Regions from separate parts of the Micromonospora sp. D75 genome, predicted to be linked through region 3. Evidence: riboswitches for the same ligand, from Rfam matches in the RefSeq annotation. Region 3 holds a riboswitch; each other region holds the start of a gene.
The links. Region 3 has a riboswitch for cyclic di-AMP ahead of KBX39_RS14070 (hypothetical protein). Riboswitches for the same ligand answer to the same signal wherever they lie in the genome.
Positions count from the first base shown of each region.

Region 1: it holds a riboswitch for cyclic di-AMP, as region 3 does, so the genes downstream of both, KBX39_RS07165 (NlpC/P60 family protein) here and KBX39_RS14070 (hypothetical protein) in region 3, are expected to answer to the same signal.
Region 2: it holds a riboswitch for cyclic di-AMP, as region 3 does, so the genes downstream of both, KBX39_RS01805 (C39 family peptidase) here and KBX39_RS14070 (hypothetical protein) in region 3, are expected to answer to the same signal.

Region 1 is NZ_JAGPXV010000072.1:6,600-10,663, reverse strand. Features, by position in the region: gene KBX39_RS07170 (N-acetylmuramoyl-L-alanine amidase) at 1-1,391, opposite strand, end outside; cyclic di-AMP (ydaO/yuaA leader) riboswitch at 1,630-1,767, shown strand; gene KBX39_RS07165 (NlpC/P60 family protein) at 1,781-2,812, shown strand; gene dcd (dCTP deaminase) at 2,877-3,455, opposite strand; gene KBX39_RS07155 (pyridoxamine 5'-phosphate oxidase family protein) at 3,534-4,064, shown strand, end outside.
Region 2 is NZ_JAGPXV010000011.1:19,390-23,453, reverse strand. Features, by position in the region: gene KBX39_RS01815 (CDP-glycerol glycerophosphotransferase family protein) at 1-581, shown strand, start outside; gene KBX39_RS01810 (alpha/beta fold hydrolase) at 590-1,336, opposite strand; gene KBX39_RS01805 (C39 family peptidase) at 1,581-2,414, opposite strand; cyclic di-AMP (ydaO/yuaA leader) riboswitch at 2,621-2,761, opposite strand; gene KBX39_RS01800 (hypothetical protein) at 3,062-3,826, opposite strand; gene KBX39_RS01795 (hypothetical protein) at 3,966-4,064, opposite strand, start outside.
Region 3 is NZ_JAGPXV010000192.1:31-4,094, forward strand. Features, by position in the region: gene KBX39_RS14065 (carbonic anhydrase) at 163-822, shown strand; gene KBX39_RS14070 (hypothetical protein) at 884-1,909, opposite strand; cyclic di-AMP (ydaO/yuaA leader) riboswitch at 1,913-2,044, opposite strand; gene KBX39_RS14075 (YibE/F family protein) at 2,199-3,482, opposite strand; gene KBX39_RS14080 (SHOCT domain-containing protein) at 3,647-3,856, opposite strand; gene KBX39_RS14085 (metal-sensitive transcriptional regulator) at 3,982-4,064, opposite strand, start outside.

The DNA.
Region 1 (4,064 bases), on a different contig from region 3:
AACGCGGGCCGGTTGGTGGCGAAGTCCGGGTCGATGGTGACCAGGCCGGTCTTCGCCGTGCCGGTGCCGCGGAACGGCGCCTTCATCAGGTCGAAGTAGTGCGACCAGTCCCAGTAGGGCCCCGGGTCCCAGTGCATGCCGCCCACGTTGGCGGCGGTGATGCCGGGCACGTTGTCGTGGCCGATGATGTGCTGCCGGTCCATCGGGATGCCGAACTTCAGCGCCAGGTGGCGGACCAGCTTGGCGGAGGTGCGGTACATCGCCTCGGTGTACCAGGTGCCCTGGCCGGCGAAGCCCTCGTGCTCCAGGCCGATGGACTTGGCGTTGACGTACCAGTTGCCGGCGTGCCAGCCGACGTCCTTGGTCTTGATGTGCTGGGCGATGTAGCCGTCCACCGAGCGCAGCGTGTAGTGCCAGCCCAGGTAGTCGGCCCGCTTCACCAGGTCGACGCTCGGGCCGAAGTAGCCCTCGGTGTCGTGGATGACGATGTACTCGATCTTCTGCTGCTTCGGCCGGTCAGCCAGGTCGTGGTTGCCGTAGTCGCCCGGGTCGTCGCTGAGCTGCTCGTAGGGCGCGGGAATCCACTCGCAGGCCAGCCGGACCGGGCACTCCAGTCCGTCCGGCCGCTGCGCGGTGCGCAGGCCGAGGCGGGCCAGCCGGGAGCGGTCCGGCTTCGCGGCGGTGGCGGCGAGCGTGACCCGCTGGCCGTCGTCGGTGGTCCGGGTGGCGCCCTGGCCGAGCTGGTCGTACACCTCGTCGGCGAAGGCCGCCGCCGCGTCGGCGGTGTCCGCGCCGGAGTAGCGGGCCACCGCGGCGTACCAGGCCGCCGGGTCGGTGCCGGCGCCGACCGGCCCGCCCAGAGCCTTCTGGTACGACGACAGCAGCGCCGCGCCGCCGCGGATGTTCGCGGCCGGGTCGGTGCGCAGCGTCCCCGCGTCCAGCCCGGTGAGCGCGGCGGCCGCGTCGAGCGTCTGGAGCGAGGCGCTCGGCAGCGGCGTCTCCCGCGTCGGCGCGGCGGCGGTGGCCGGGTCGAGCTTCAGCGGCCGGGAGTCGTCGCCGCGCGGGTCCTCGTCCTCGTCGACGTGGGCGCTGCCCGGCGTGGCGAGGATGTGCGCGGCGTCGGTCAGGTGCATCGGGCCGTAGCCGCCGCTGGTGCTGGGCTGACCCGGGTGGGTGTCCCAGCGGGACTCCAGATAGGAGACACCGAGCAGCACGTTCTGGGGCACGCCGTACTCGGCCGCGGCGGCGGCGTATTGTTGTTGCCGGTCGCTCGCGGGCGCGGACGTGTCCGGCGCGGCGGTAACCGGGCCGGTGGTCGCCAGCGCGGTGGCCGTGGCCACGGCGGCGGCGAGCAGTATCCGTCTGCCCGACGGCGGGGCGGAGAGGTGCATCGAACCTCCTGGACAGGGATGGGGGTCACTGCGTTTCCACCCTCACTCCGCACACCCGCGATGGTCAATACCTTTCCAGTAAGTAATCAGTCGTGAAAGAAAATTTCACCTCCGTGCGCGGTGTGGCGCTGGATCGCGTACGGAGTGTCACGGCGCTGGAAGTTGCGGATCGATAACGGTGGTCCCTACTCTGGTGAATCGTCGGCCGCACGTCTCACCGTCCAACCCGGTCGGTGACGGTCCGACACCGCCGAGTCGCCTCCGGGCGAGCCGGGGAACCAGGTACCTGGGGTGAATCCGCAGCGCTGCTGCGGTAGGGCGGCTCCCTTCCCGCCCGAATCCGTCAGCTAACCCGGTAGGCGGTACGGAAGAAGGAGTACGGACGCCCGGTGGCACTCCATGCCCCGCGGCCGTCGTCGAACCGGTCGGTCGACCGGTCCAGCGTCGCGCCGCGTTCCCGCTGGTCCCGCTTCACCACCGCCCTCGCCGCACTGGTCGGCACCGCCGTCGTACTGACCGGCGGCGCCACTGCGGCACACGCCGAACCCTCGGTCGCCGAGATCGAGGCCCAGATCGACCGCGACTGGAACAAGCTCGAACCGGTCATCGAGCAGGTCAACGACGTACGCGAGCAGCTCGCCGCGCGGCGCAGGCAGGCCGACGCGCTCGGCCGCCAGATCGCACCCCTCCAGGCGCGGGTGGACGCCGCGCTCGGTCAGGTCGGCGGCCTCGCCGCCGACGCCTACAAGGCCGACAACCTCTCCACGGTCAACGCGCTGCTCGGCAGCCGCTCACCCGGTGACCTGGTCGACGGCCTGGAGCTGCTCGACCGCTTCGCGCACCGCCAGCACGAGCAGGTGCGCTCGGTCGCCGCGCTGCGCGACGAGCTGGCGGCGAAGAAGAAGCCGCTGGACGAGATGATCGCCGGCCTGGCGCGCACCGAGGCCCAGCTCGCGGCGAAGAAGAAGCAGATCGACGCCGAGATCGCCAAGCTGGAGAAGCTGCGGCTCAAGGTGTACGGCAAGGGCGGCGGCGGCCTGCTGCGCCCGGCGCCCTGCCCGGCCGGCTATCCCGGCGGCCCGGCCGGAGCGGCGGTGAAGTTCGCCTGCGCCCAGATCGGCAAGATCTACGTCTGGGGCGCCGCCGGCCCGGACCACTTCGACTGCTCGGGCCTCACCATGGCGGCCTGGGCCAAGGGCGGCGTCTCACTGCCGCACAGCGCACGCCAGCAGCACGGCGTGACGAAGCGCATCAGCCGGGCCGAGCTGCGCGCCGGCGACCTCGTCTTCTACTACAGCGACCTGCACCACGTGGCGATGTACGTGGGCGACGGCTGGGTGGTGCACGCCTCCCAGTCCGGCAAGCCCATCACGATGAAGCGGGTCGACGACGGCGACATCAACAGCTACGGCCGCGTGTAAGGAAGGGCCCCCTCTTAACGCCTCCGGTAGAGGAGGGGGCCCTTCTTAACAACTGCGGGCGGCGTCAGCGCGTCGGCCAGGTGCGCCAGCTCTGCCAGGACCGGCTCGGCGTCGGGCCGCGCTGCCCCTGGTAACGCGAGCCGTAGACGGCCGAGCCGTACGGGTGCTCGGCCGGCGAGGAGAGCCGGAAGATGCAGAGCTGGCCGATCTTCATGCCGGGCCAGAGCGTGATCGGCAGGTTCGCCACGTTCGACAGCTCCAGCGTGACGTGACCGGAGAAGCCGGGGTCGATGAAACCGGCTGTCGAGTGGGTCAGCAGACCCAGCCGCCCCAGGCTCGACTTGCCCTCGAGCCGGCCCGCGAGCTGGTCGCCCAGCGAGATCACCTCAAGCGTGGAGGCGAGCACGAACTCGCCCGGGTGCAGCACGAACGGCTGGCCCTCGGGCACCTCCACCATCGAGGTGAGGTCGTCCTGCTGGACCGACGGGTCGATGTGTGTGTAGAGGTGGTTGTTGAAGACCCGGAACAGCCGGTCCAGGCGTACGTCGATGCTCGACGGCTGCACCAGCGTGGGCTCGAAGGGCTCCAGCGCGAGCGTGCCGGCCTTGATCTCGGAGATCAGGTCGCGGTCGGAGAGCAGCATCGGAACACCATAGCGACCGGTATGGGTGACCTGCGTGTCGCACTACTTCTTCGTACACGTGTTCGATAGGATGTCCGCATGGCTTCCTGGTCCGAATTCGCCGCCGACGAGCCCCGCCTCGCCGGCGAGATCCGCCTCCTGATGCAGCAGTACGGGCCGGGCTTCGGCTACCTCGCCACGGTCCGCGCCGACGGCGGCCCCCGCGTGCACCCGGTCTCCCCGGTGTTCACCGACGACGGCCTATGGTGCTTCGTCATCGACTCGCCGAAGCGCCGTGACCTCGAACGCGACGGCCGCTACGCGCTGCACTCGTTCCCGCCCGAGGAGAGCGACGACGAGGCGTACATCGCGGGGCGCGCGCGGCCGGTGACCGACCCGGCCACCGTGACGCGGCTGGCCCGGATCGCCCGCGCGTCGCCACATGGTGACTGGCGGCTGTTCGAGTTCACGGTCGAGGCGGCGATGCTGACCCGGCGCGACCCTGTCGCCCAGCCCGGCGCCGCTCCGCCGCAGGTGCGGGTGTGGCTCGACCCGCTCGGGGCCGAACCGGCCCGGCGTGAGCCGGTGGGCGCGGAGGGCCGGCGCGGCCGGCACGGCTTCGACACCCGC
Region 2 (4,064 bases), on a different contig from region 3:
ACCACGCCGACGCCAACTACTGCTCGCTGCCGGTGGCCGAGACGCTGATCCGCCGGCTGATCGACCGCGGGGCGGCGGTGATCCTGCGCGCCCACCCGTACACCGACAAGAACCCGGCCTCGGCCCGCCAGCTCGCCCGGCTCACCGAGCTGCTCGCCGCCGACCGGGCCAAGACCGGCCGCCCGCACCTGTTCGGCGCCGCCGCGGCCCGCGAGCTGACGCTCACCGAGTGCGTCAACCGCGCCGACGCGCTGGTCTCCGACGTCTCCGGCGTCATCTCCGACTGGCTCTACTCCGGCAAGCCGTACGCGGTCACCGACACCGGCGCCGACGGCGAACACTTCGTCGAGCGGTTCCCGCTCGCGGCGTCCGGCTACGTGCTGCGGCGCGACATGTCCAACGTGGACCAAGTGATCACCGACCTACTCGACGCCGACCCGAAGGCCGCGCAGCGCTGGGCGGCGCGCACCCGCTACCTGGGCGACTTCCCCGCCGACGCCTACGCCGAGGCGTTCCTCGCCGCCGCCCGCCGCGAGCTGGAGGCCGACTGGGCGGTCCCGGCGCAGCGCGCCGTCGTGTAGGCCCCGCTCTACAGGTACGCGTCGAGCAGGGCGAGCACGACGGCCGGGTCCTCGACGTGCGCGTTGTGGCCCAGGCCGGGCAGGGTGGCCACCGGCACGCCCAGTTCCTTGAGCTGCGCGTCGCTCACCATCGGGTCCTGCTCGCCGCGGGCCAGCAGCACCGGCACGCCGGTCGCGGCCAGCAGGGCGGGCAGCCGAGGCTCGCCGACCGCGAACGCGGCCGGGTCCATCGCCAGCCGCCAGCGGCCGTCGACCCGCCGCAGCCCCGCCTCCACCACCGGGTGGTCCGGGGCGAACAGCCCGGCCAGCCCCGAGACGCGCAGGTAGCGGCGGGCCGCCTCGTCCCGGGTGGCGAACCAGGTGACCGGCCGGGCGGCCAGCTCGCTCGCCTTCGCCAGCTCGGCCGGGGACCAGACCGCCTTGATGCCGAGCCCCACCACCGCGTCCACCGGAAGAGCCCGCTGCCGGGCCGCGAGCGCCAGCGCCACCACCCCGCCGAGCGAGTGCCCGAGCAGCACCAGCCGGTCGTGCGGGCCCAGCCGGAGCGGACCGAGCCCGTCCGCGACGCGCTGGGCCAGGGCGTCGAACGAGTAGCCGTCGAGCGGCGGCGACCAGCCGTGGCCGGCCAGGTCGGGGGCGAGCCAGCGCCCGGGCCAGCGGCGCTCCAGCAGCGGCGCCCAGGGCAGCCACACTTCGCCGGTGGCGCCCATGCCGTGCAGGAGAATCAGGTGCCGGTTCCCCGTCGCATCGCCCATTGGCGCAGTCTGCCACCGCCCGCCCCGGACACGCGAGACCGAACCCGCCCCGCCCAAACCGCCCGCCCTCGCCCTCGCCGCCGATCTTGGAGTTGTGGTGCCTCCCATAGCGGGGCGAGCCGGGCATACCAGGCGCCACAAGTCCAAGATCGGCGCGCCGAGAGGGCGGCGGGCGAGGGGCGGGCGGGGACGGGGAAGGCCGGCGCCCCGGGACGGGGTGCCGGCCTTCGCGGGTGCGGGGCGGTCAGGCGGAGTAGCCGCGGCTGGCGATCCAGTGCGCCAGGTCGATCGTGGTGAGCCAGTACGACGGCAGCGACGGGTCGGCCGAGTCGGCGATCCGGACGGTCCGGCCGTCGTCCTTGTAGCCGATCACCGCGACGTAGTGGCCGCCGGGGAACGAGTGCCAGCCGCCGTTGGTGTCGGTGGCGGTGCCGGCGACGTTCGCGACGACCCCCCGGCCGTTGCTGATCGCCTCGACCACGTCGGCCTGGAGCCGGTCCATCTGGGCCGGGCTGGCCGAGCCGGGAATCATCCGGGTCCGGTACGGGTTGCCCTTGACCTGCTGGTTGAGCACGCGCGTGGTGTCCTCGGCCGAGTTGGTGCCCATCTCGGTGGTGCCGAGCGGGCCGGCGAGGGCGTCCTGGCTGCGCTCGATGCCGGTGGCGCTGAGCGCGTTGCGCACGGCGGCCGGGCCGCAGTAGTAGTAGTTGATCTGCGCCTGGTAGTCGTAGTCCAGCGTCTTGCTCGACGGCGGCTTCGGCGCGGCCTTGGTGACGTCCGGGTCCGCCGCGGCCTTCTTCGCCGACGGGGAGGCGCTGGGCGACTTGCTGGGCTCGGCGCTCGGCGACGCCGGCGGGACGACGATGCGCGCCTCGCCGCGGCTGGCGGGCTCGCCGAGCCGTGCGCCGAGTTCGGCGACCGAGGCGGTGTTCTCCTGCCGGACCGGGGCGTCCTCACCCGCGGCGAGGGCGGTGCCGGCGCCGGCGGCCAGCACGAGCGCCGCGACCGATCCGGCGATGATCTGGTACGGGCGTTCGGTGGCGATCCGCCGCAGCTGACGCTTCAGGTGGTGCTTCACGAAATCCTCCACGGGGGGCGTGATCGGCACACGCCGGCCCGGCACGTGGAGGGGTTCACACGTGCTGGCAGGCCGGATGGGCCGGGGGAACGGGTACGCCCGCGATGCCGGGCGCCCAGGGGCGGTTTGCCGGTCGCGTCAGGCGAGCGCGGGTACCGCGGAGCCGTGGAGGCGGGGGGACGATCGAGGGGTGGGCACGAGGATGGGACTCCTTCCGTGGCCGCCGACCGGGTTAGCTGACGGATTCGGGCGGGAAGTACGCCCTACCGCGGCAGTGGCCGCGGATTCACCCCGATGGTGCTCATGGTTCCCCGGTTCGTGATGACACGATTAGGCGGGTCGGCGCGGCGTCGCCTTCTGCGATCGGGTACCGCACCGGACGCGCCGACACTACCGGCGGGTACTGCCCCTGCCAAGCGCTCCCACCTGCGTAAACATGATCCCCGGTAACGGATTTCGGAACAGCCGGTTACTCACTTCACTCAATGGGACAAGCGGTGGTGACGGCGCCCGGGAGGCGAAAAGGGGACAGACGGCGAGCGCGTGACCGGCAATGGCGCGGCTCATTGGCCTGTTCTGCGCTCCACGCCCGTTTCGGTGCCGGGGGTGAGCCGGCTCACCACATTCCGGGTAACAATTCGGTCGCCTCAGCCGACCCGGGCCGGACGCCAGCGGGCGTTGCGGACGGACGCGCCGACCGGCAGGGGGATCGTCGCCACGCCGCGGGACACCGGGGCGGGCCGCACCGCCAGGGTGGCCGCGTACGCCTCGGCGGCGAGCGTACGGGCGGCCTCGGCGGCCAGTTCGGCGTCCCGCCACGCCTGCCGCTCCCGCTCGGCGGCGCTCTCCCAGCCGGTCCGGCGCCGGTCCCGTACGGCCCGGGCCAGCACGATCTCCTGCTCGGCCGGGTGCCGGCGCGGGTCCCACCCGTTGCGGCGCGCCAGCACGTCGGCGAGTTGCCGGGCGGACAGGTCGCCGCGCCAGTGCGCCGTCATGGCGGCGTGGTGCAGCCAGCGCTCCCGGGCCGCGTACTCCGCCGGGGTGCGCGGGGTGCGCGGGGCGGCCAGCGCGGCGGCCCCGGCCAGGCGGCGGGCGGCGCTGTCCGCCTCGTCGTACGCGGTCCAGGCGCGTTCCGCCTCGTCCTGCGCGGCCAGCCACCGTTCCCGGCGGCGACGGGCCGTCTGGGCGGCCCCGGCGGCGGCCACCGCCACCTCCTCGGCGTACCGGACGAGGTCGTCGCGGCGCGCGGCGTCCTGGTCCACCGGATCGGCGGCAGCCTCGGCGACGCCGTCGCGCTCGGGCCGGGCCACCAGCGCGGCGAGCAGGCCGAACGCGAGCAGCATCAGAAAGGACCAGATGGCGGCGGCCTCGGGGACCGCGGTGAGGAAGTGGTAGAGAGCGGTCTGCGACATGGTCGGCACCTCACGGGAAGAACCTGGCGGGAGACTCCGCACGGCCGGTCGGGGCGCGGCGCGGGGGCGCCGGGCCGGCGAGGGGCGGGTGCGGGATGACGTTCGGTGGGTGCGGTGACGGGCGCGGCCCGTGGGCGGATCAGCGGGCGGGCGGGGCCCGCAGGCCGACCGGCGCGGTGATCCGGCCGGCCGGGACCGGCTGCGGGTCGTTCGGGAGCGTGTCGGTGGCCCGTGCGGC
Region 3 (4,064 bases):
CATGCTCTGGCCATCGACGCTGCCGACCCGAATCGGACGCGGGCCGGCACGGGAAAGTATGAAATGCGTATCACGAATCTTGACGTGCCCCTGACGCCGTGTGACCGTGAAGTCGCGAGGCCGTCCGGCCTGGTCGTTCCGCAGGTAGACGAGGTGAGGCAGATGACGCCGAGAAGCCCGGAGCAGGCGCTCGCCGAGCTGCGTGCCGGCAACCACCGGTTCGTCACCGGTGTGCCGCAGCATCCGAATCAGGACGCCGGGCACCGGGCGGCGGTGGCCGACGGCCAGCACCCCTTCGCGGTGATCGTCGGCTGCTCCGACTCGCGGCTCGCCGCGGAGATCATCTTCGATCGGGGTCTCGGTGACCTCTTCGTGGTGCGTACCGCCGGGCACACCGCCGGGCCCGAGGTGCTCGGCAGCGTCGAGTACGCGGTCACCGTGCTCGGCACGCCGCTCGTGGTGGTGCTCGGGCACGACTCCTGCGGCGCGGTCCAGGCCGCCCGGGAGGGGGTCCGGACCGGCGCCGCTCCGGCCGGGCACCTGGGAGCGGTGGTGGACGCGGTCTCGCCCAGCCTGCTGCGCGCCGCCCGGCAGGGCATCGACGACCTCGACGGCATCATCGACGTCCACATCGCGCAGACCGTGGAGACGCTGCTGGCCCGGTCCTCCGTGCTGGCCGAGCGGGTCGCGGCGGGCCGGTGCACGGTGGCGGGGATGTCGTACCGGCTCTCCGGCGGCGAGGTGCGGACAGTGGCGCAGGTCCCGGCGTCACTGCCCGCTCCCTCGTCGCCGGCGGACGCGGACGCGGCGCTGGCCGGCTGACCGGAGCGCCGGACGACGAAGGGGCCGCCCACGGGGGCGGCCCCTTCTTGCTGCGTCCAGGTCAGAGCATCGACATGTGGACGTGGTCGGTGTGGTTCGACGGCCCGCTGTACGACCTCCAGCCGGTGGCCGGGAACCAGATCTGCCGGTTCCAGATCACGTAGTAGATGCCCAGCCGGTCGGCGTTGCGGATGAGGAAGGCGGCCACGTCGTTGCCGTACTTGCGGGTGTCGTTGTTGTGCCAGGGTGAGAAGCCGCTGTTCTGCAGCGACCAGTCGCACGCCTTGCCCTTGGGGTGCTCCCACGGCCCGCCCGGCCGGTAACAGCCCACGAAGCGCGTGTAGCCGGCGCGCCGGACCTCCTTGTAGGCGTGCAGCGTCCGCGGCGTGATGCAGCCCGAGGTGGTCGGGTCGTTCTCGCTGCACGACTCGGCCTTCCAGCCGCCGTCGGCGGTGCGGCCGGGGCCGATCTTGGCGACCGGTGAGGTGGCGTCGACCAGGCCGCCGGTGAAGCCGAGGCCGCCGACGAGCTTGAGGGCGCGTTCGGCCTGCACCTTCTCGCGCTCCATCGCGTTCTTCTGCTTCTCCTGCTCGCGCACCTCGGCGTCGAGCGCGATCTTGGCCGTCTCGGCGCGGTTCTTGACCGCGTTGATGGCGGCCAGGCGCTGCGCGTTGAGGAGGTTCAGCTCGTCCAGGGCGTTGACGCGGCGGACGAACGAGTCGGGCGAGTTGCTCTCCAGCAGCATCGCCATCGCGCCCATCCGGCCGGTCCGGTAGGACTGGGCGGCGAGCTGGTTGACCTGCGGGCTGAGCGCCTCGAGTTCGGCCTGTGCCGCCTGTACCTCGGCGGCCAGCCGCCGCTGGCGGTCCTGCGACTTGGCCAGCTTCGCCTTCGCCTGGAGGAAGTTCCGGTTGGCGCTGTCGATCGCCTCGGTGATGAGCGGTGGTTCGCCGTCCTCCTCGTGCCCGGACGGCTTCGGGGCCGCCGCGGCGGGGGCCGCCGTCGCCGAGTTCGGCCCGGCCAGCACTGCCAGCGAGGCCAGCACGGCCACCAGGGGTGTCAGCCAGCGGCGCAGGGGTGGCGTCACAGTGTTCCCTTCCGTCGGCCGCCGACCGGGTTAGCTGACGGGTTCGGGACGGAAGTGGCCCCTACCGCTCGCGCGGATTCACCCCATGTACCTGGTTCCCCGGCTCGCCCGCAGGCGATTGGGCGGCGGCACCGCTGGCGCCGGTGCGCGCCTTCGGCGGTGACCGGCAGCGAGGTTACCCGACAGCACTCCTGCGGATCTACGTCCGGAAGCCGACCAATAGCGAGATTTCGCCGTGGCGCACCGTGACCAGCGTCGCGTTTGAAATCGATGGTCACCGTGCGGAGTGTCACCATGTCGCCTCCGTACTCTTTCCGCCGCCGAGCGCCTCCAGCGCGTCGTCGCGTCCGGCCGGCGGACGGGGCGGCGGGGGTACGGGCGACGCCGGCTCCGGACCGGGCGCGCGCCGTCCGGCGGTGGTCACGATCGCGGCCAGTGCGGTCGTCAGCGGTACGGCGGCGATCAGGCCGAGCGTGGCCACCGCGCTGCGGACGATCTCCTGGGCGAGGAACTCGCTGGTGAGGATCTGGCTCACCGGGCGGGAGTCGGCGACCAGCAGGAGCAGCAGCGGCAGCGACGCGCCCGCGTACGCCAGCACGATGGTGTTGACGGTGGACGCGATGTGGGCCCGGCCGACGCGGGTCGCCGCCCGGTAGAGCTGCCGCCGGGACAGCCCCGGGTTGGCGTGCGCGAGTTCGGTGACGGTGGCCGCCTGGGTGACGGTGACGTCGTCCAGCACGCCCAGCGAGCCGATGATGATGCCCGCCAGCAGCAGTCCGTGCAGGTCCACGTCGCCCTGGAACATGGACAGCGTGGTGGCGTCCTCGCTGCCGAAGCCGGTCAGGTGGGTGGCGGACGTGGCGAGCAGGCCGAGCACGCCGGTGATCACCAGGCTGCCGAGCGTGCCGAGCACCGCCACCGACGTCTGCGCGGTGATCCCGTGCGTCAGGTAGAGCACCACGAACATGATCAACGCGGCGCCCACGATCGCCACCAGCAGCGGCGGCTGGCCGCCACCGATGCCGGGCAGCACGAAGCCGAGCAGGATGGCGAAGCTGGCCGCCAGGCCGCCGAGCGCGGCGAGCCCGCGCCAGCGGCCGAACGCCACGATCGCGGCGGCGAAGAGCACCAGCAGCCAGATCAGCGGTGTGCCGCGCTGGTGCTCGGCGATGTTGTAGGACTTCACCGAAGGATCGGCCGGGTCGATCAGCTCGACCAGGACGATCTTGTCGCCGACCTCGACCCGGGGCGCGCCCGGTCCGGCCGGGAGCGGCGTCTCGACCTGCCGTCCCGCGTCCGGGCCCTGCTCGGCGGCGACGGTCGCGGTGCCGCAGGGGCCGCCTGCGCCCTCCGGGGCCTCCGGCGTCGGCGGGCAGGGTTCGGTGACCACCCGGGTCACGGTGCCGTGGTAGCGGGGGACGTCCGCGCCGCCGACCGGCTCCCGGTCCTGCCGGGGCCAGAGCACCAGCGCGGCGATCACGGTGAGCGCGAACAGCGGCACCACCACGGCGACGAGCAGCCGCCGTACGCCCGGTGGCGTGGGCGGTGCGGGGCGGGTGTGGTCGGCACCCAAGGCGTCTCTCCCAACGGTCGCGGCGACGCCTGGTCCGCCGGACCGGTCTGGTCACCGGGCCGGCGCGGACGTGTCGACCACGTCCGGGTCGTCGCCCCGACATGGTAGGCAGCCCGGCTGGGTGCTCCCGGACACCGTGACCGGTGACGCGCGCCCCGCGCGGGTCAGGCCAGTCCGGCCCGGCGTCGCCGGTACTCGTCCTCGTCGATCTCGCCGCGGGCGTACCGCTCGTCGAGGATGCGCCGGGCCGCCGTCGGCCCGGACCGCTGCGGGCCGGTCCACCGCACGGCCAGCCAGAGGAGCCCTGCCAGCACCGCCAGCACCGCCAGGGACCAGATCCACATCCAGCCCATCATCGGGCTCTGCCACATCATCGGGCCGCCCTCCGTCCGTCACCGCGGGTCCGCCGGGGCCGGCCTGCCCGCCACTTCGACGGTACGGCCGCACGGGCGCGTCGGCGCGGGTCGATGTGCCCTGCTCGGAGGGGCGGAGGTCCCGTTCAGCCGCGCTTCATCAGGCGGCCGACGGCGGCCATCATCTCGGTCGCCATCTCGTCGGCCCGGCCCTCGGCGGCGCCCTCGT